Regions from separate parts of the Bradyrhizobium sp. S3.2.6 genome, predicted to be linked through region 2. Evidence: predicted binding sites of a transcription regulator. Region 2 holds the regulator's gene; each other region holds the start of a gene.
The links. The regulator PhoB, encoded in region 2, activates phosphate uptake and scavenging genes when phosphate is short. The targets are predictions, from matches to a motif close to TGTCATNNANCTGTCAT.

Region 1 (6,556 bases), on a different contig from region 2:
TCTTTCCACCGTCATTGCGAGCGGAGCGAAGCAATCCAGACTGCCGCCGCGGAAAGATTCTGGATTGCTTCGCCCCGCTCGCAATGACGGAGCGCGAGGCAAGCGCCCCACGCCCTTACGCGTGATCTAGATCACGCACCGCGCCGGGGTGATCGCGATCACGGACCAGGGATCGAACGCCGCCTAGCTTCCTCGCAACCAATCTCGCATCGAGATGAGCCCCGAGGGAGCCCGCCATGTTCCGCCTGAAATCCGCCCTGATGACTGCCGGCCTGCTGGGAAGCCTGTTCGGCTTCGGCTGCGGCCCCGTTTCCGCACAGGTCGCCCCTGTCGAACCGGCTGCGCCTGCCGCGCTGCAAGGCCCGGAGCAGCGAGTGGCGCTGGTGATCGGCAATTCGAACTACCAGAACGCGCCGCAGCTCGCCAATCCCGACAATGACGCGCAGTCGATGGCGCAGTTCCTCAACTCGGCCGGCTTCGAGGTGATCTCGGCGACCGATCTCGGTCAGAACGACATGCTGCGCGTGGTGCAGGATTTCTCGGCCAAGGTCTCCGCGCGCGGTCCGAACACGGTGGCGATGGTCTATTACGCCGGTCACGGCGTGCAGCTCGCCGGCGAGAACTATCTCGTCCCTGTTGACGCGAAGGTGTCGAACCAGACCGAGCTCGTCAACGATTCGGTCCGCCTGGTCGACGTGATGTCGACGCTGGAGACGATCCCGAGCCGGATGCGCATCGTCATCCTCGATGCCTGCCGCAACAACCCGTTCCCTGACGTCAACGACGCCGGCCGCGGCCTTGCCATCGTCGATGCGCCGAACGGCTCCATCGTCGGCTATTCGACCGCGCCGGGCGCCGAAGCGCTCGATGGCAATGCCGGCCACAGCCCCTACACCCAGGCTTTCCTGAACGTCGCGCGCGAGCCCAACGTGCCGATCGAGCAGCTCTTCAAGCGCGTGCGGCTCCAGGTCAACCAGACCACCAGCGGCGCGCAGATTCCGTGGGAGAGCTCCTCGCTGACCTCCGACTTCACCTTCTTCGGCGACACGGCCGTTGCAGCCAATCGCGCGCCGGTGAATGCGCCGGTCGTGCAGATGGCCTCCAACCTGCCGAGCCGTTCGACGCGGCAGGCCTATGACTACGTCGTGTCCGAGGGACGGCCGGAGTACTATCAGGAGTTCATCCAGATGTATCCGCACGACCCGCTGTGCGATCATATCCGCTGGCTGCTGTCGAATTTGCTGATCTCGCAGGCCTGGCACCAGGCGGTGCTCGCGAACTCGCCGATCGGCTACAAGGCCTTCTACGACAGCTACGGCAATAGCCCGTATGCGCTGATGGCGCACAAGCTCGAGACGCAGCCGAAGCTGATCCCCCTGATGCAGGCGACGAAGTTTTTGGCTCCGCAGAACATTGCCCCGACGCTCAAGATCGGCAATCTCGGCCAGCCCAAATACATGCCGCTGATCCATCAGGGCAGCGGCGGCTCGCAGATGAACGCCAGCCTGCCGGTCGTGCAGAAGCCGGTCGACGGCATCGGCAAGATCGTCACCCTGCCGGCGGGCAATTCGCAGAACGGCACGCCGTCGCAGGCCCCGGGCAAGATCGTCACCCTGTCCGCGCCGACCAACACGACGACGAACAACAACGGCATCGGCAAGATCACGACACTGCCGGTGACCACGCAGAACACCGGCAACAGTAATGCCGGCGCTGCCAATACCCCTCCTGGCAAGGTCGCGGGCATGCCCGTGACGATCGGCAAGGGCGTCACGACTGGCGATGCCAAGCCGGTGAATGTCCAGACCCAGAACAATCCGATCCGCATCAACAACAGCGTCAAACTCGACAACAACCCGGTGAACAAGGTGCAGGTGCAGAATAACAACCGGCCGCAGTTCAATGCGATGGGGAATGGCGGCGGCAACAATGTCCGTCAATCGATGAACCAGTCAAACATGAATGGCGGCAACAACCACCGCGGCTTCATGCACTGATGGCGGCGACGAAGGAGCAGTGCGGCGACGCTCTGCCCCTTCTTCATGTCAAAAGCTCAAAACCTCAGGCCACCAGCTCAGCGAACAGATCCGCATCGACGTTGCCGCCGGAGAGCACGATGACCACGTTCTTGCCGGCAACGTCGAGGCGGCCGGCAAGCAGCGCCGCAAGGCCTACCGCACCGCCGGGCTCGACCACGAGCTTCAGCTCGCGATAGGCAAAGGCGACGGCCGCGCCGACTTCCTTGTCCGACGCGGTCACGCCGCGCGCCAGAAGCTTGCTGTTGATCGCAAAGGTCATTTCGCCCGGGATCAGCGCCATCAGCGCGTCGCAGATGGTGCGGCCCGCAGGCCCGTGCGGCTCGCGATGGCCTGCGGTCAGCGACAGGCCGTGATCGTCGAACGCCTCGGGCTCGGCCACCACGATCTCGGCTAGTGGGTAGCGCGCCTTCACGGCGGTCGCGACGCCTGCGATCAGGCCGCCGCCGGAGGCCGGCGCCACCACGATGTCAGGTGAGAGGCCGAGCGTTGCCATGTCCTCCGCGATCTCGCGGCCGGCGGTGCCCTGCCCCGCGATCACGAAAGGATCGTCATAGGGCCTGACCAGCGTCGCGCCGCGCTTCTCGGCGATGCCGCGCGAGATCGCCTCGCGATCGTCGCGGTCGCGATCGTACAGCACGACCTCGGCGCCATAGGATTTGGTGCGCTCACGCTTCGAGAGCGGCGCGTCCGCCGGCATCACGATGGTCGCCCGCATGTCGAGGATCTTGGCCGCCGCCGCCACGCCCTGGGCGTGATTGCCGGAGGAGAACGCGACGACGCCGCCGGCACGCTTGTCCTGCGGGATCGAGAACACCTTGTTGAAGGCGCCACGGAACTTGAAGGAGCCGGTGCGCTGGAGCATCTCCGGCTTCAGGAACACTTTCGCGCCAACGCGCTCGTTGAGCACGGGAAAGGACAACAGCGGGGTGCGGACAGCGAAAGGCGCGAGCACGCGCGCTGCGGCATCGATATCGGCGGGGCCGATCGGAAGGGGCTGTTCGGACATGGGGGCGATGTTATCGCGGCGGACGCGGCGCGGGCAAGACATCTCCGCGCGAGGATTTTTATCCGTTCAGGCGACGAAGCGCGGCTGTTCCGTGCCGGTCCGGCCGGGCAGCACCGCGCCGGCCGCCCGGATGCTGTCCACAAATGCCCTCGCCGAGGCTTCCCAGGTGTAATTGGCGGCGAATTCGACGCAGGCTGGCCTGGAGACATCGAGCGCCGCGAAGCAGGCACTGCGCAGGTCATTGTCCAGCGCGCCGACCGGCGCATCGCCGATGACGTCGCGCGGCCCCTTCACCGGGAACGCCGCAACCGGCAGCCCGCTCGCGAGCGCCTCGAGCAGGACCAGGCCGAACGTGTCGGTCCTGCTCGGAAACACGAAGACGTCGGCTGCCGCGTAGATGTCGGCCAGCTCCTCGCCGTGCTTTTCGCCCAGGAAAATCGCGTCGGGATAGGCCTCTTCCAGTGTGTTGCGCGCCGGGCCATCGCCGACGATCACCTTGGTGCCGGGCAGATCGAGGTCGAGAAACGCCTCGAGATTCTTCTCGACCGAGACCCGGCCGACGGAAAGGAACACCGGTGCCGGGAGGCAGAGATCGATGGCGCGAGGGTGGAACAGCTTTGTGTCGACGCCGCGCGGCCACAGCACGACATTGGCAAAGCCGCGCTCGCTGAGCTCGCGGGCGAGTGCTGGCGTCGCCGCCATCACGGCGCGGCTGGCGCTGTGGAAACGCCGCAGCGCCCGCCAGATCAGGGATTCCGGAACCGGCACGCGGGCGCGGACATATTCGGGAAAGCGGGTGTGAAAGCTGGTCGTGAACGGCAGCTTGCGCTGCCGGCAATAGCGGCGGACCATCAGGCCGATCGGCCCTTCCGTCGCGATGTGGATGCTGTCGGGCCGCGCTTCCTCAATCAGTCTTGCGATGCGCGCCGGGCGCGGCATCGCGAGCCGCACGTCGCGATAGCTCGGCATCGCAAAGGTGCGGAACGATTGCGGCGTCAGGAATGTAAACTCGGTACCGAGCGTCTTGGCGGCGTCAGCAAGCTTGGTCAGCGTCCGAACCACACCGTTGACTTGCGGGTGCCAGGCGTCGGTCGCGACCAGGATGCGCATCAAGCCGCCCTTGCTGCCACCTGCGGTACGGCTGCAGGCTTTTGGGCGTGGTCGGCCCAGGTGATGATCTCGAAACGACCGTCATCGTGCTCGACCAGCGCGGTGCAGCTCTCGACCCAGTCGCCGCAATTCATGTAGCGGATGCCATTCTCGTCGCGGATCACGGCGTAGTGGATGTGGCCGCAGATCACACCGTCGGCGTCATGGCGCCGTGCTTCGGCCGAGAGCGCCTGCTCGAACGCGCCGATATAGTTCACGGCGTTCTTGACCTTCTGCTTGGCCCACTGCGACAGCGACCAGTAGGGCACCTTGAACATGCGGCGGAAGAAGTTGACGAAGCGATTCATCTGGATCGCGAAGTCGTAGGCCTTGTCGCCGAGATGGGCGAGCCAGCGCGCGTTCTGCACCACGAGGTCGAAGATGTCGCCGTGGATGACGAGATAGCGCTTGCCGTCCACGCCGGTGTGGACGGTGTTCTCGACCACGTCGATGCCGCCGAAATGCGTGCCGTAATAGTTGCGCAGGAACTCGTCGTGATTGCCGGGCACGTAGATGACCTTGGCGCCCTTGCGCGCCTTGCGCAGGAGCTTCTGCACTAGGTCGTTGTGCGATTGCGGCCAGTGCCAGCTCGATTTCAGCGCCCAGCCGTCGACGATGTCGCCGACGAGATAGATAGTGTCGGCGTCGTGGTAGCGCAGGAAGTCCAGCAGCAGGTCGGCTTGCGAGCCGCGGGCTCCGAGATGGACATCGGAAATGAACAAGGTGCGAAAGCGCCTTTCAGGGCTCTCGTCACTCACATCGTAACTTCCCATGCGACAGCCTGTAACAATGTCCCGTGACAGGGGGATGACCAATTGGACCTTTGAGGCACCTCAGCTACGAATCAAACCTCGCCTCGCCCTCCCCGCGAATATCAGTCGCATGCGACAATCAGGCGACATGAGGCGGCATTGGTTGCCCGCAAAAGCCCGGAACACCCTGGTCCTGCTGGTTAACGGCGGGGCCAACACGCAGCTCGCAGCCGGCGTCAGTAAAACTTGTGGAAATGATGGATCGGCCCGTGGCCGTGGCCGACGCTGAAGCGGTCGGCTGCTTCAATCGCAACACTGATCCAGGCCTTGGCGTTGCGCACCGCCTGCTCCAGGGTCTCGCCCTTGGCGAGACCCGCCGCAATCGCCGACGAGAGCGAGCAGCCGGTGCCATGGGTGTTCTTCGTGGCGACGCGCGGCGCGGCAAGCGCAATCGTGTTTCCGGCATCGACGAGATAGTCGATGCTCTCGGCGCCCTCGCCGTGCCCGCCCTTGATCAGGACAGCGTGGCAGCCGAGCGCGAGCAGGCGGCGCCCCTGACTCTCGATCTCGGCTTCGCTTCGCGCAAGCGGCCCGTCGAGCAGAGCGGCGGCCTCGGGCAGATTTGGCGTAACGACCGAGGCCAGCGGAATCAGTTTCTTGCGCAGGGCCTCGACGGCTTCGGACGCCAGCAGGCGGTCGCCCGAGGTTGCGACCATCACGGGATCGAGCACGATATTGCGAGGCTTCCAGCGCGACAGCGCAGAGGCGATCGCATCGATAGTCTCGGCCTGCGCCACCATGCCGATCTTCACCGCGCCGACGTCGAGATCGGAGAGCACCGCATCGATCTGCGCGGTGACGAACGCCGCGGAAACCGCGTGAATGCCGCTGACACCTTTGGTGTTCTGCGCCGTCAGCGCCGTGATCGCGGAGGCACCGTAGACGCCGAGCGCGGCAAAGGTCTTCAGGTCGGCCTGAATGCCGGCGCCGCCGCTCGAATCCGAGCCGGCGATGGTGAGCGCCACGGGCGTGGTCATCGGGCGGTTTTCCGGGTTTTCGAAGCCAGGCGTTTCAAAGTCAGGCATTTCGAAGTCATGGCTTCTCCTACCGCGCGCTCGGAGCACCAGCAAGCCGCGAATCGTGCACGCGCGGTGCCACGCAGTATCGTCGTCCCGGAAACGTGCACATCCGGACAAATAAGACCTAGTCATCGCCCGGCCTTGGCGGGTCCATCCAAATCAGTGAAAGATTGATCGATTCGCTGGCGATGCCATGTTGCGGGCCGCCCCCGGCCTGCAACCCTCTCGGGACTGTATCATGTGGGCCTACTTCGAACGCATTCTCGACTCCTCGATGTTCTCACCGCACGGCATCTGCCTGTTGTGGGAACCTGAGCTGATCTGGCTCCACGTCGTCTCCGATGCCATCATAGCCGCCGCCTATTTCTCGATCCCGTTCGCTCTCACCATTCTCGTCACCAAGCGGCGAGACCTCCAATTCGGCTGGGTCTACTGGGCGTTCGCCATCTTCATCATGGCCTGCGGCCTGACCCATGTGCTGTCGATCTACACGCTCTGGGTCCCGATCTACGGCATCGAGGGCCTGGTCAA
Region 2 (6,556 bases):
CACCTTCTTCGGAGCGAGCTCCGGCGGGGTTGCGACATTGAGGTTGAACTTGAAGCGCTCGGCGGCATGGGCCCAGGACGCCAGCACGTTGTTGTCGTCGCCGGTCCAGGCCACGGTGCGACCTTCGATCGGGCCGCGATGCTCTTCGTAAGTCAGGAGATCGGCCATCACCTGGCACGGATGCGAGCGCCGCGTCAGGCCGTTGATCACGGGCACGGTCGCGTTCGCCGCGAGCTCGAGCAGGGCCTCGTGATTGAGGATGCGGATCATGATGGCGTCGACATAGCGCGACAGCACTCGCGCGGTGTCGGCAATGGTCTCGCCGCGGCCAAGCTGCATCTCGGCGCCGGTGAGCATGATGGGCTCGCCGCCGAGCTGGCGCATGGCAACGTCGAACGACACGCGCGTGCGGGTCGACGGGCGCTCGAAGATCATCGCCAGCGTCTTGCCTTCGAGCGGCTTGACCGGCTGATGCGCCTTCTGCTTCGCCTTCATGGCGGAGGAGGCCGCGAGCATGCTCTTGAGCTCCGACAGCGGCAGCTCGTTGATATCGAGGAAGTGCTTTGGCGTCTTGCTCATCAGCTGGCCGCCCGCTCGTTGCCTGAGAGCGCAGCGCAGGCGCGTTCAAGCCGGCCGACGCTGTCCTCGATCTCGGCTTCGGTGACGATCAAGGGCGGCAGGAAGCGCACGACATTGTCGCCGGCGCCGACGGTGAGCAGTTTTTCGTTGCGCAGCGCTGCGACCAGATCGCCGGAGGGCACCACGGCCTTGATGCCGATCAGGAGCCCCTCGCCGCGGACCTCGCTGACGACATCGGGGTGACGATCGATCACGGAGGCGAGCTTCTGCTTGAGCAGCAGCGACATCTTCTGCACGTGGTCGAAGAAGCCGGGCTTGAGCATGACGTCGAGCACGGCGTTCGCGGCCGAGATCGCCAGCGGATTGCCGCCGAAGGTCGAGCCGTGCGAGCCGGGCCCCATGCCGGTGGCAGCATCTGCGGTCGCCAGCACCGCGCCGATCGGGAAGCCGCCGCCGAGCGCCTTGGCCAGCGACATCACGTCAGGCGTGACGCCGGTGCGGCGGTGGGCGAAGAGATCGCCGGTGCGGCCCATGCCGGTCTGCACCTCGTCGAAGGCGAGCAGCAGGCCCTTCTCGTCGCAGAGCTGGCGCAACGCCCTCAGGAAAGAAGGCGTCGCCGAACGAACGCCGCCCTCGCCCTGGATCGGCTCGATCAGGATGCCGGCGGTCTGCGGACCGATCGCCTTCTTCACGGCCTCGATGTCGCCGTGCGGGATCTGGTCGAAACCGTCCATCGGCGGACCGAAACCTTCGAGATATTTTGCAGAGCCGGTCGCAGCCAGCGTCGCCAGCGTGCGGCCGTGGAAGGCGCCTTCGAAGGTGATGATGCGGTAGCGCTCCGGATGTCCTTTGGAGAAGTGATGATGGCGGACCAGCTTGATCACACCCTCCAGCGCTTCGGCGCCGGAATTGCAGAAGAACACGAAGTCCGCAAAACTCTCGTTGCAGAGACGCGCGGCGAGCTTCTCGCCGTCCGGGCTCTGGAACAGGTTCGACATGTGCCAGAGTTTTGTGGCCTGCTCCTGCAGCGCCTTGACCAGCGCGGGATGGGCATGGCCGAGCGCATTCACCGCCACGCCCGAGGTGAAATCGAGATAGCGATCGCCATTGGTTGCGATCAACCAGACGCCTTCACCGCGCTCAAAACCGATGTCGGTTCTGGCGAAAACGGGGAGCAAGTGCGGCGCTGCGCTGTTAGCCATGATGGTCTCTTTGGATGTTTCGGACGGCCTGAAACTGCGTTGCGCAGCGCATCATTGGTCCGGAAAACGAAACGTGCCGCCTTTTAAGGGCGGCACGCATCACTATCTTATGCTTGGCACCATTGGTGTCAATGCCGCCCGGAAAGCCCCGCGAAACCCAGATTCCGTAGTCTTGCGGTGCCGAATTTGCGGGTTTTGGCCACGGAACATGTGGAAGCGAGTCGGCGGACTCTTGCGCGTGAGTCACGCCATATTGTAGCGTCTGGCTTGTCAGATACGACATCTCGTGCAGCGGTTCTGATCCCAAAAGTCCTCATGTACCGGCGTAAACGTTCGGGCGTATCATTGCGCCCGGCGAGCCTTAAGGGATTCTGGCGGCACGGATTTTTCGAGGCTTAGGCATTCGTTGTGCGGCCCCCAGGATGGCAGGCGCGCGGCGAAGGAAAGGGTGCAATGACGGTTTTGACCTGGTCCGACGATCGCGTCGAACAGCTGAAAAAGCTCTGGGAGGCCGGACTTTCGGCCAGCCAGATCGCCGCTGAGCTTGGGAATGTCACCCGTAACGCCGTGATCGGCAAGGTTCACCGGCTCGGCTTGTCGGGCCGCGCCAAGAGCCCGTCTTCGGCAGCTCCGCGGCCGCGCAAGGCGCGTCCAGCGCCGCACATGATGCGGGTGAGCAGGCCCATCGCACGCGGCAATACCGCGCTGGCGCAGGCTTTCGAGGTCGAGGTCGAGGCTGAACCGGTCACCTACGACAACGTGGTACCGATGAGCCAGCGGCTGTCGCTCCTCGAATTGAACGAGGCGACCTGCCACTGGCCGGTCGGCGATCCCTCGAGCCCGGATTTCTTCTTCTGCGGCGGCAAAGCGCTCTCCGGCCTGCCCTATTGCGCCCAGCACTCGCGGGTCGCGTATCAGCCGGCAGCGGATCGCAGGCGGGCCCCGGCGAAGCCGGCGCGGTAAGCTCAGCTCCAAACGACGTCGTCGCGGCCTGGTGCGCAATTGCGCACGGGCCGGAACGATCGGGAGAAGGATCGGCGCGCCTTTGGCGCGCTTTTTTGTTGAGGTCTGCTCAGGCCGTTTCAGGCCTGCTCGGCCTTCGCGAACCGATCGTCCAGCGCGTAGCCGGCGCCGCGGACGGTGCGGATCGGGTCCTGCTCGCGGCCGAGATTGAGCAGCTTGCGCAGGCGGCCGATATGCACATCGACGGTGCGCTCATCGATGTAGATGTCGCGGCCCCAGACGCTGTCGAGCAACTGCTCGCGCGAGAACACGCGGCCGGGATGCTCCAGGAAGAACTCCAGCAGGCGATACTCGGTCGGGCCGAGATCGATCGGCCGGCCCGAGCGCGCCACGCGGCGCTTTTCGCGGTCGAGCTCGATGTCGCCGAACGCCAGCACGGTTGCGAGCCGCTCCGGACTTGCACGCCGGAGCAGGCCTTTCACGCGCGCCAGGAGCTCGGGCACCGAGAACGGCTTGACGATATAGTCGTCAGCGCCGGTCGCCAGGCCCCGCACCCGCTCGCTCTCCTCGCCACGCGCGGTGAGCATGATGATCGGCAGCTGCTTGGTGTCGGATCGCGCACGCAACCGCCGACACAGCTCGATGCCTGATAGCCCCGGCAGCATCCAGTCAAGCACGATCAGATCGGGGATGTGCTCCTTGAGGCGGGTGTCGGCGTCGTCGCCGCGCATTACCGTCTCGACGTCATAGCCGTCGCCTTCGAGGTTGTAGCGGAGAAGCTCGGTCAGAGCTTCCTCGTCCTCAACCACCATAATGCGTGCGCCCATCGGGTCGTCGCTCCTTGCGTAATCAGGTGTTCGGGACCGTGGTGGCGAAGGTCGTCATGTCGCCCTTCGGCCGCTTGTCGGTGATCGCTTGGCCTTCGATCATGTAGAACACGGTCTCGGCAATGTTGGTGGCGTGGTCGCCGATCCGCTCGATGTTCTTGGCGCAGAACATCAGATGGATGCAGAACGAGATGTTGCGCGGATCCTCCATCATGTAGGTGAGGAGCTCACGGAACAGCGAGGTGCAGATGGCGTCGACTTCCTCGTCGCCCTTCCACACCGCCATCGCCGCCGGCAGATCGTGCGCGGCATAGGCGTCCAGCACTGACTTGACCTGCTGCTGCACGAGGTCGGTCATGTGCTCGAGGCCGCGGAACAGCTTGAGCGGATGGAAATCCGTCTCCAGCGCCGCGACGCGCTTGCCCATGTTCTTGGCGAGGTCGCCGATGCGCTCGAGATCGGTCGCGACGCGCATGGCGCCGACGATCTCGCGCAGATCCACCGCCATCGGCTGGCGGCGCGCGATCGTGAGCACGGCGCGCTCCTCGATCTTCTTCTGCAGCGTGTCGAGCTCGGCGTCGATGGCGACGACGCGCTGGCCGAGCGCGACGTCGCGGCGGATCAGCGCATCGACGGAATCGACGATCATGCGCTCGGCGATGCCGCCCATCTCGGCGACCAGGCGCGTGAGCTCCTGGAGGTCGGTGTCGAAGGCCTTTGCGGTATGTTCAGAACCCATGTGCCGTCTCCTCAGCCGAACCGGCCGGTGATGTAATCCTGCGTGCGCCGGTCGGTCGGCGATGTGAATATCTTGCTGGTGTCGTCGAACTCTATCAGCTCGCCGAGATACATGAAGGCGGTCTTGTCGGAGACGCGGGCGGCCTGCTGCATGTTGTGGGTCACGATCGCGATCGTGTAGTTCTCGGACAGCTCCTGGATCAGCTCCTCGACCTTGGCGGTCGAGATCGGGTCGAGCGCCGAGCAGGGCTCGTCGAACAGGATCACCTCGGGCCGCACCGCAACCGTGCGGGCGATGCAGAGGCGCTGCTGCTGGCCGCCGGAGAGCGACAGGCCGGAGGCGTTGAGCTTGTCCTTGACCTCGTTCCACAGCGCGCCGCCGCGCAGCGCTTTCTCGACGCGGTCATCCATCTCGGATTTCGAGATCTTCTCATAGAGACGGATGCCGAAGGCGATGTTCTCGTAGATCGTCATCGGGAACGGCGTCGGCTTCTGGAACACCATGCCGACGCGGGCGCGCAGCAGATTGAGGTCGAGCTTGGGGTCGAGGATGTTGGTCTGGTCGAGCATCAGCTGACCGGTGACGCGCTGGCCCGGATAGAGGTCGTACATTCGGTTGAAGATGCGCAGCAGGGTCGACTTGCCGCAGCCCGACGGGCCGATGAAGGCGGTGACCCGGTTGGTGCCGAGCGCCAGGTTGATGTTCTTCAGCGCGTGGTGCTCGCCATAATAGAAGTTGAGGTTGCGCACCGTCACCTTGGCCGGCGCTTCGGGCAGCATCGGCGCCTGGGGCAGGCCGCCGGCCGCGCTCATCGATACGGAAAGATCGGTCATTTTGCGGTCCTCTCGGCGCTGAGAATGCGCGCGCCAATATTCAGGGCAAGAACGGTCAGGGTGATGAGCAGCGCGCCGCTCCAGGCGAGCTGCTTCCAATAGGCGTAGGGGCTCTGGACGAAATTGTTGATGGTGACCGGCAGGTTCGCCATGGTCTTGTTCAGGCCGAGGCTGAAGAACTGGTTCGACAGCGCGGTGAAGAGCAGCGGCGCGGTTTCGCCGGCGACGCGGGCGGTCGCGAGCAGCACGCCGGTGATGAGACCGGAGCGGGCAGCGCGATACGCGATCCGCTTGATCACCAGCGAGCGCGGCAGGCCGAGCGCAGAGGCCGCCTCGCGCAGCGCGTTCGGCACCAGCAGCAGCATGTCCTCGGTCGTGCGCAACACCACCGGGATCACGATGACGGCGAGCGCGAGCGAGCCTGCGATCGCCGAGAAGCCACGCATCGGCACCACTACGGCGCCGTAGATGAACAGGCCGATGATGATCGAGGGCGCCGACAGCAGGATGTCGTTGATGAAGCGGATCACCGAGGTCAGCTTGTCGTTGCGGCCGTACTCGGCGAGATAGGTGCCGGCAAACAGGCCGAGCGGCGCGCCGATGCCGACGCCGATCACGGTCATGATCAGCGAGCCGACGATGGCGTTGCGCAGGCCGCCTTCGGTCGAGCCCGGAGGCGGCGTGTCCGCAACGAACAGATCGAGGTTCAACCCCGCCAGGCCGTTATAGAACAGCGTAATCAGGATCAGTGCGAGCCAGGTGACGCCGAAGGCGGCGGCACCAAAGCAGAGCCCGCGGATCAGGATATCCTTGCGGCGGCGGCGCGAATAAATCGGGTTCATGTTAGTTCCCCGCCTTCTTTTCTAGCCGCATCAGCATCAGCCGGGCGCCGGCCAGCACGAAGAACGTCAGCACGAACAGCAGCAGGCCGAGCAGGATCAGGCCGGACTGGTGCAGGCCGTCGCTCTCGGCGAATTCGGATGCGATCGCCGCCGAGATCGTGGTGCCCGGCGCGAAGATTGAGGACGAGATGCGGAACGAGTTGCCGATGATGAAGGTCACCGCCATGGTCTCGCCGAGCGCACGGCCCAGCGCCAGCATGACGCCGCCGATGATGCCGACGCGGGTGTAGGGGATCACCACGCTGCGCACGACTTCCCAGGTGGTGCAGCCGACGCCGTAAGCAGCCTCCTTCAACACGGGCGGCACCGTCTTGAACACGTCGACCGAGATCGAGGTGATGAAGGGCAGCACCATGATGGCGAGGATCAGCGCGGCATTGAACAGGCTGAGATAGGACGGGGGACCCGCGAAGATCGCACCCAGCACGGGGACGCCGTCAAAGATCTTGATCATGAAGGGCTGAAATGTATTGGCCAGGAACGGACCCAACACGAAGAAGCCCCACATGCC
Region 3 (6,556 bases), on a different contig from region 2:
AATTTTTGATGAAGGCTGGCGCGCGGGACCAAAGACCGTTAACGACGGCTTGACGACCGGTGCCTTGCGAACCGGAAGGCCGGCGGGCGCGACATCACAAACCTCCAACTAAGGGAGCATAAGACTCCCGGCCGGAGGTCTGACCTGCTCAGCTTTCCGCCTTGCCTAACCCCCGTCACCTCCGGCATATTCCGCGCCCGGAGGCAGCGTTCCGGGAAGGCTCCAAGGCCTCCGGAAAGCCGAAGCAACAAGGACAGCCACGCGCATTGCGCGGGCAGGGGGAAATCTGTTTGGCCGATGAGTTCATTCTCGAAACGGAAGGCTTGACCAAGGAGTTCGCGGGCTTCTTTGCCGTCCGCGACGTTGCGCTTAGGGTTCGCCGTGGGAGTATTCACGCGTTGATCGGCCCGAACGGGGCCGGCAAGACGACGTGCTTCAATCTTCTGACCAAGTTCCTCAAACCGTCTGCCGGAAAAATCCTGTACAAGGGACAGGACATCACCGCCATGGCGCCCGCCGACGTGGCGCGCATGGGGCTGGTACGTTCTTTCCAGATCTCGGCGGTGTTTCCGCACATGACCGCTCTGGAAAACGTCCGTGTTGCGCTCCAGCGTCAGCACGGCAGCTCCTTTGATTTCTGGCGTTCGAAATCGACGCTCAACCGTTTCAACAACCGCGCGCTCGAATTGTTGAACGATGTCGGCCTCAGCGAGTTTGCCAATACGCCGGCGGTCGAAATGCCTTATGGGCGCAAGCGCGCGCTCGAGATCGCGACCACGCTGGCGCTCGATCCGGAGATGATGTTGCTGGACGAGCCGATGGCCGGCATGGGCCACGAGGACATCGATAAGATCGCAGCGCTGATCAAGCGCATCTCGGCGAAATACACCATCCTGATGGTCGAGCACAATTTGAGCGTCGTGGCCAATCTCTCTGACATCATCACCGTGCTGACGCGCGGGCAGGTGCTCGCGCAGGGCAATTACGCCGATCTGACCAAGGACGAGCGCGTCAAGGAAGCCTATCTGGGAGCCGGTCATGCCTGAGACTGCAATGGCCGACGCTCCGGCGAAGGCCGCAACCGGCGGCACCATCCTCCAGGTCCGCAACCTCGAAGCCTGGTACGGCGAGTCCCACATCCTGCACGGGATCGACTTCGACGTGAACGCGGGCGAGGTCGTCACGCTGCTCGGGCGCAACGGAGCCGGCAAGACGACCACGCTGAAGTCGATCATGGGCATCATCGGCAAGCGTGCCGGCTCGATCAAATTCAACAACCAGGACATCATCCGCGCGACCTCCGACAAGATCGCGCGCATGGGCATCGCGTTCTGCCCGGAGGAGCGGGGGATTTTCTCCAGTCTCGACGTGCGCGAGAATTTGTTGCTGCCGCCGGTGGTGCGCCCGGGCGGACTGCCGCTCGAACAGATATTCGATCTGTTTCCGAACCTGAAGGAGCGGCTCAACAGCCAGGGCACCAAGCTTTCCGGCGGCGAGCAGCAGATGCTTGCGATCGCGCGCATCCTGCGCACCGGCGCCAGGTTCCTGATGCTGGACGAGCCGACCGAAGGTCTTGCGCCTGTCATCATTCAGCAGATCGGTCACACCATTGCGCGGCTGAAGAAGGAAGGTTTCACGATCCTTCTGGTCGAGCAGAACTTCCGGTTCGCATCGACCGTCGCCGACCGCTATTACGTCGTCGAGCACGGCAAGATCATTGACGGATTTTCCAATGCGGAGCTTGCCGCCAACATGGACAAGCTCCACACCTATCTCGGCGTCTAGTACGGCCAAAGGGTCGGACGGTCGCGAGAAGATTCACGAGGGAAGTAGCATGAAAAAGTCGATTGCATCGTTGTTGCTTGGCACGGCGTTGGCCGTGACCGCTGCCGGCGCAGCCTTCGCGCAGGACAAGACGGTCAAGATCGGTGCGCTGTCCGATCAGTCCGGTCTCTATGCCGACCTCGGTGGGCCCGGCTCGACGCTTGCCGCGCAGATGGCGGTGGAAGATTCCGGCCTCGCTGCGAAGGGCTGGAAGATCGACATCATCTCCGGCGATCACCAGAACAAGCCGGATATCGGCACCGCGATCGCGCGGCAGTGGTTCGACGTCGACAAGGTCGACATCATCGTCGACGTGCCGAATTCCGGCGTAGCGCTCGCGGTCAACAACGTCGTGAAGGAAAAGAACGGCGTCTACATCAACTCGGGTGCGGCGACCTCCGACCTCACCAACGCGCAGTGCTCGCCCAACACCGTGCACTGGACCTACGACACCTACATGCTGGCCCACACCACTGGCCAGGCGCTGGTGAAGGCCGGTGGTGACACCTGGTTCTTCCTGACCGCGGACTACGCCTTCGGTGCGGCGCTCGAGCGCGATACCACCGCCGTTATCACCGCCAACGGCGGCAAGGTCGTCGGCGGCGTCAAGCATCCGCTCAACACGCCGGACTTCTCGTCCTTCCTGCTCCAGGCGCAAGCCTCCAAGGCCAAGATCATCGGCCTTGCCAATGCCGGCGGCGACACCACCAACACGATCAAGCAGGCCGCCGAGTTCGGCATCGTCAAGGGCGGCCAGAAGCTCGCGGCGCTGCTCTTGTTCCTCACCGACGTCAAGGCGATCGGTCTGGAAACCGCGCAGGGCCTGAACTTCACCGAGACCTTCTACTGGGACATGAACGATCAGACCCGGGCTTTCTCCAAGCGGTTCTCGGAGAAGATGAAGAGCGGCGCGATGCCGACCATGGTGCAGGCGGGTGTCTATGCGGGCGTGCGCCACTATCTCAAGGCGCTGGACGCGCTCGGCGGCAATCCTCATGACGGCGTCAAAGTCGTCGAGAAGATGAAGTCGATGCCGACGGAAGACGAACTGTTCGGCAAGGGCGAGATCCAGCCCAACGGCCGCACCATCCACAACGCCTATCTGTTCGAGGTGAAGAAGCCCTCCGAGTCCAAGGGACCGTGGGACTTCTACAAGCTCGTCGGCACCGTGCCGGGCGATCAGGCCTTCACGCCGCTCTCCGAGAGCAAGTGCGCGCTGCTTAAGAAATAAGACCGAAGCCCGCCGGCGACGAGCCGGCGGGCGCTACTTTGGGAACGCCGAAGGGACTGGGTGCTGGATCGATGCAGGCTCTCTACGCACAGCTACTGGTGGGACTGATCAACGGCTCATTCTATGCGCTGCTCAGTCTCGGGCTCGCCGTCATTTTCGGCATGCTCAACATCATCAATTTCGCCCATGGCGCACTCTACATGATGGGCGCCTTCGTCGCCTATTTCCTGCTGAACCTCGGCGGCATCAATTACTGGTGGGCGCTGCTGTTTGCGCCGATCATCGTCGGCATCTTCGGCATGATCCTGGAACGGACCATGCTGAAATTCCTGACCGGGCTCGACCATCTCTACGGTCTGCTGCTGACCTTCGGCATCGCGCTGATCGTCCAGGGCGTGTTCCAGAACTATTTCGGTTCGTCAGGCCTGCCTTACTCTATTCCGGACCAGCTCAAGGGCGGCATGAATCTCGGCTTCATGTTCCTGCCGATCTATCGCGGCTGGGTCGTCATCTTCTCGCTGGTGGTGTGCCTTGCGACCTGGTTCCTGATCGAGAAGACGCGGCTTGGGGCCAACTTGCGCGCCGCCACTGAAAATCCGACGCTGGTGCGGGCCTTCGGCATCAACGTGCCCCGCATGATCACGTTGACCTACGGTCTCGGCGTCGGCCTGGCGGCGCTCGCCGGCGTGCTCTCGGCGCCGATCAACCAGGTCCGGCCGCTGATGGGCGCCGACCTCATCATCGTGGTTTTCGCGGTGGTGGTGATCGGCGGCATGGGATCGATCATGGGCTCCATCATCACCGGCTTCGCGCTCGGCGTGATCGAGGGCCTGACCAAATATTTCTACCCCGAGGCCTCCAACACCGTCGTGTTCGTGCTGATGGTGCTGGTGCTCTTGGTGAAGCCAACCGGATTGACGGGAAGGGCAGCCTGATATGACAGCCTTGACGGACGACACGCTGCCGATGAGCCCCCGCGCGATGCGTGACGAGATGATCGTATTCGCGGTGATGGCGCTGCTGCTGGCCTCGGTGCCGTTCAGCGGCATCTATCCGTTCTTCGTGATGCAGGCGTTGTGCTTCGCTCTGCTCGCCTGCGCCTTCAACCTTCTGATCGGCTATGGCGGGCTGCTGTCGTTCGGCCATGCGATGTTCATGGGCACAGCCGGCTATTGCAGCGCGCACGCGCTGAAGGTGTGGGCGCTGCCGCCTGAGCTCGGCATTCTCGTCGGCATCGCTGCGGCGTTCGGGTTGTCGCTCATCACCGGCTACATCTCGATCCGCCGCCAGGGCATCTATTTCTCGATGATCACGCTGGCGCTGTCGCAGCTGCTGTACTTCATCTACCTCCAGGCGCCGTTCACCCACGGTGAGGACGGCATCCAGGGCATTCCGCAGGGGCACATGTTCGGCGTGCTCGACCTGTCGAAGCCGACGGTGCTCTATTACGTCGTGCTGGTCGGCTTCCTCGCGGGCTTCCTGCTGATCTATCGCATCATCAACTCGCCGTTCGGCGAGGTCCTGAAGTCGATCCGCGAGAACGAGCCGCGCGCCATCTCGCTCGGCTACCGGACCGACCAGTACAAGTTCCTGGCGTTTGTCCTGTCGGGAACGCTGGCGGGCTTTGCCGGCGCGCTGAAAGTGTTCGTGGCGCAGAACGCCTCGCTCACCGATGTGCACTGGTCGATGTCGGGCGAAGTCGTGCTGATGACGCTGGTCGGCGGTCTCGGCACCGTTTTCGGTCCCGTGGTCGGCGCCTTCGCGATCATCGCCATGCAGCAATATCTGGCCGGTTTCGGCCAATGGGTGACGGTGATCCAGGGCTCGATCTTCGTGATCTGCGTGCTCACCTTCCGCCGTGGCGTCGTTGGTGAAGTTGCGCACTACTTTCGGCGGTCGCTCTAAATAATTGATATCGCACCAGTTTCATTGGTGCGCGAATCCGGTGGATGATCCGGCTCCGCGGGCGCGAGATGACACGCGCGCGAAGCGAAAATGGTCTATGACGGTTTTACGACGGTCCGTTCGGGCCGGGCCATGTCCAACCGGTAGACTATTCCCATGATGCGTTGGTTTCGCGCTTTCCTGCCCAAGGAAGAACGGTTCTTCGACCTGTTCGACCGCCACGCCCAGACCGTGATCCAGGGCTCCGTCGCGTTGCAGGGCATGCTGAACGGGGGGGAGGAGACGCCGGTCTACTGTCAGCGGGTCAATCAGTTCGAGAACGATGCCGACAACATCACCCGTGAGGTGCTGACGGCGGTGCGCCGCACCTTCATCACGCCGTTCGACCGCGGCGACATCAAGAACCTCATTACCTCGATGGACGATGCCATCGACCAGATGCAGCAGACCGCCAAGGCGGTGATGCTGTTCGAGGTCCGCACCTTCGAGCCGCCAATGCGCGAGATCGGCGCGCTCCTGATCGAGTGCGCCAATCTGGTTGGACGCGCGCTGCCGCTGATGCAGTCAATCGGGCCCAACGTCGCAATGCTGACCGCGATCACGGAGGAATTGGGCAAGCTCGAGGGCCGCGTCGATGATCTCCACGACATCGGCCTGAAGGAGCTGTTCCTCAAGCACCGCAACGGCAGCGCGATGGACTTCATCGTCGGCGTCGAAATCTACGACCATCTCGAGAAGGTGGCCGATCGCTTCGACGACGTCGCGAACGAGATCAACAGCATCGTCATCGAGCAAGTTTAGGGCAGGGCCGCGCCGTGGATGCTGCGTTGGGTCTTCCCGTCCTGGTCGGATTGATCGCCGTCGCGCTGCTGTTCGACTTCCTGAACGGCCTGCACGACGCCGCCAATTCGATCGCGACCATCGTCTCGACCCGCGTGCTGCGGCCGCAATTCGCGGTGATCTGGGCCGCGTTCTTCAATTTCGTCGCCTTCATGGTGTTCGGCCTTCACGTCGCCCAGACCATCGGCACCGGCATCATCGATCCCGCGATTGTCGATGCCCAGGTGATCTTCGCAGCGCTTGTCGGCGCCATCGTCTGGAATCTCGTGACCTGGGCGTTAGGCATCCCGTCTTCCTCCTCGCATGCGCTGATCGGCGGCCTCGTCGGCGGCGGCATGGCCAAGGCCGGACTATCGGCCGCGGTCTGGAGTGGGCTGACTAAGGCCGTACTGGCGATCGTGCTGTCGCCGCTGGTCGGCTTCCTGCTTGCAATGATGCTGGTCGCCATCGTGTCCTGGCTCTCGGTGCGTTCGACGCCGTTCGCGGTCGACCGCGCCTTCCGCATCCTGCAATTCGCCTCCGCCTCGCTCTATTCGCTTGGCCATGGCGGCAATGATGCGCAGAAGACGATGGGCATCATCGCCGTGCTGCTCTATTCGCAGGGCCATCTCGGCGGCGAATTCACCGTGCCGTTCTGGGTGGTGCTGTCGTGCCAGGCGGCGATGGCGCTGGGCACGCTGATGGGCGGCTGGCGGATCGTCCGCACCATGGGCTTGCGCATTACCAAGCTGACGCCGATGCAGGGTTTCTGCGCCG

Region 1: a site for PhoB is predicted at 4,991-5,007, ahead of ABID58_RS23805 (UDP-2,3-diacylglucosamine diphosphatase). Genes of this name have one in related genera too.
Region 3: a site for PhoB is predicted at 5,058-5,074, ahead of ABID58_RS27970 (DUF47 domain-containing protein). Genes of this name have one in related genera too.

The regions. Positions count from the first base shown of each region.
Region 1 covers NZ_JBEPOS010000014.1:169,069-175,624, reverse strand. Annotated here, with positions in the region: gene ABID58_RS23820 (caspase family protein) at 237-1,997, shown strand; gene ABID58_RS23815 (threonine/serine dehydratase family protein) at 2,062-3,045, opposite strand; gene ABID58_RS23810 (glycosyltransferase family 4 protein) at 3,112-4,155, opposite strand; gene ABID58_RS23805 (UDP-2,3-diacylglucosamine diphosphatase) at 4,155-4,967, opposite strand; gene thiD (bifunctional hydroxymethylpyrimidine kinase/phosphomethylpyrimidine kinase) at 5,183-5,983, opposite strand; gene ABID58_RS23795 (ATP-binding protein) at 6,264-6,556, shown strand, end outside.
Region 2 covers NZ_JBEPOS010000001.1:713,736-720,291, reverse strand. Annotated here, with positions in the region: gene argF (ornithine carbamoyltransferase) at 1-579, opposite strand, end outside; gene ABID58_RS03325 (aspartate aminotransferase family protein) at 579-1,781, opposite strand; gene ABID58_RS03320 (GcrA family cell cycle regulator) at 2,235-2,744, shown strand; gene phoB (phosphate regulon transcriptional regulator PhoB) at 2,864-3,571, opposite strand; gene phoU (phosphate signaling complex protein PhoU) at 3,594-4,310, opposite strand; gene pstB (phosphate ABC transporter ATP-binding protein PstB) at 4,322-5,143, opposite strand; gene pstA (phosphate ABC transporter permease PstA) at 5,140-5,985, opposite strand; gene pstC (phosphate ABC transporter permease subunit PstC) at 5,987-6,556, opposite strand, start outside.
Region 3 covers NZ_JBEPOS010000020.1:8,743-15,298, forward strand. Annotated here, with positions in the region: gene ABID58_RS27945 (ABC transporter ATP-binding protein) at 291-1,046, shown strand; gene ABID58_RS27950 (ABC transporter ATP-binding protein) at 1,039-1,785, shown strand; gene ABID58_RS27955 (ABC transporter substrate-binding protein) at 1,835-3,055, shown strand; gene ABID58_RS27960 (branched-chain amino acid ABC transporter permease) at 3,127-3,990, shown strand; gene ABID58_RS27965 (branched-chain amino acid ABC transporter permease) at 3,992-4,960, shown strand; gene ABID58_RS27970 (DUF47 domain-containing protein) at 5,117-5,761, shown strand; gene ABID58_RS27975 (inorganic phosphate transporter) at 5,776-6,556, shown strand, end outside.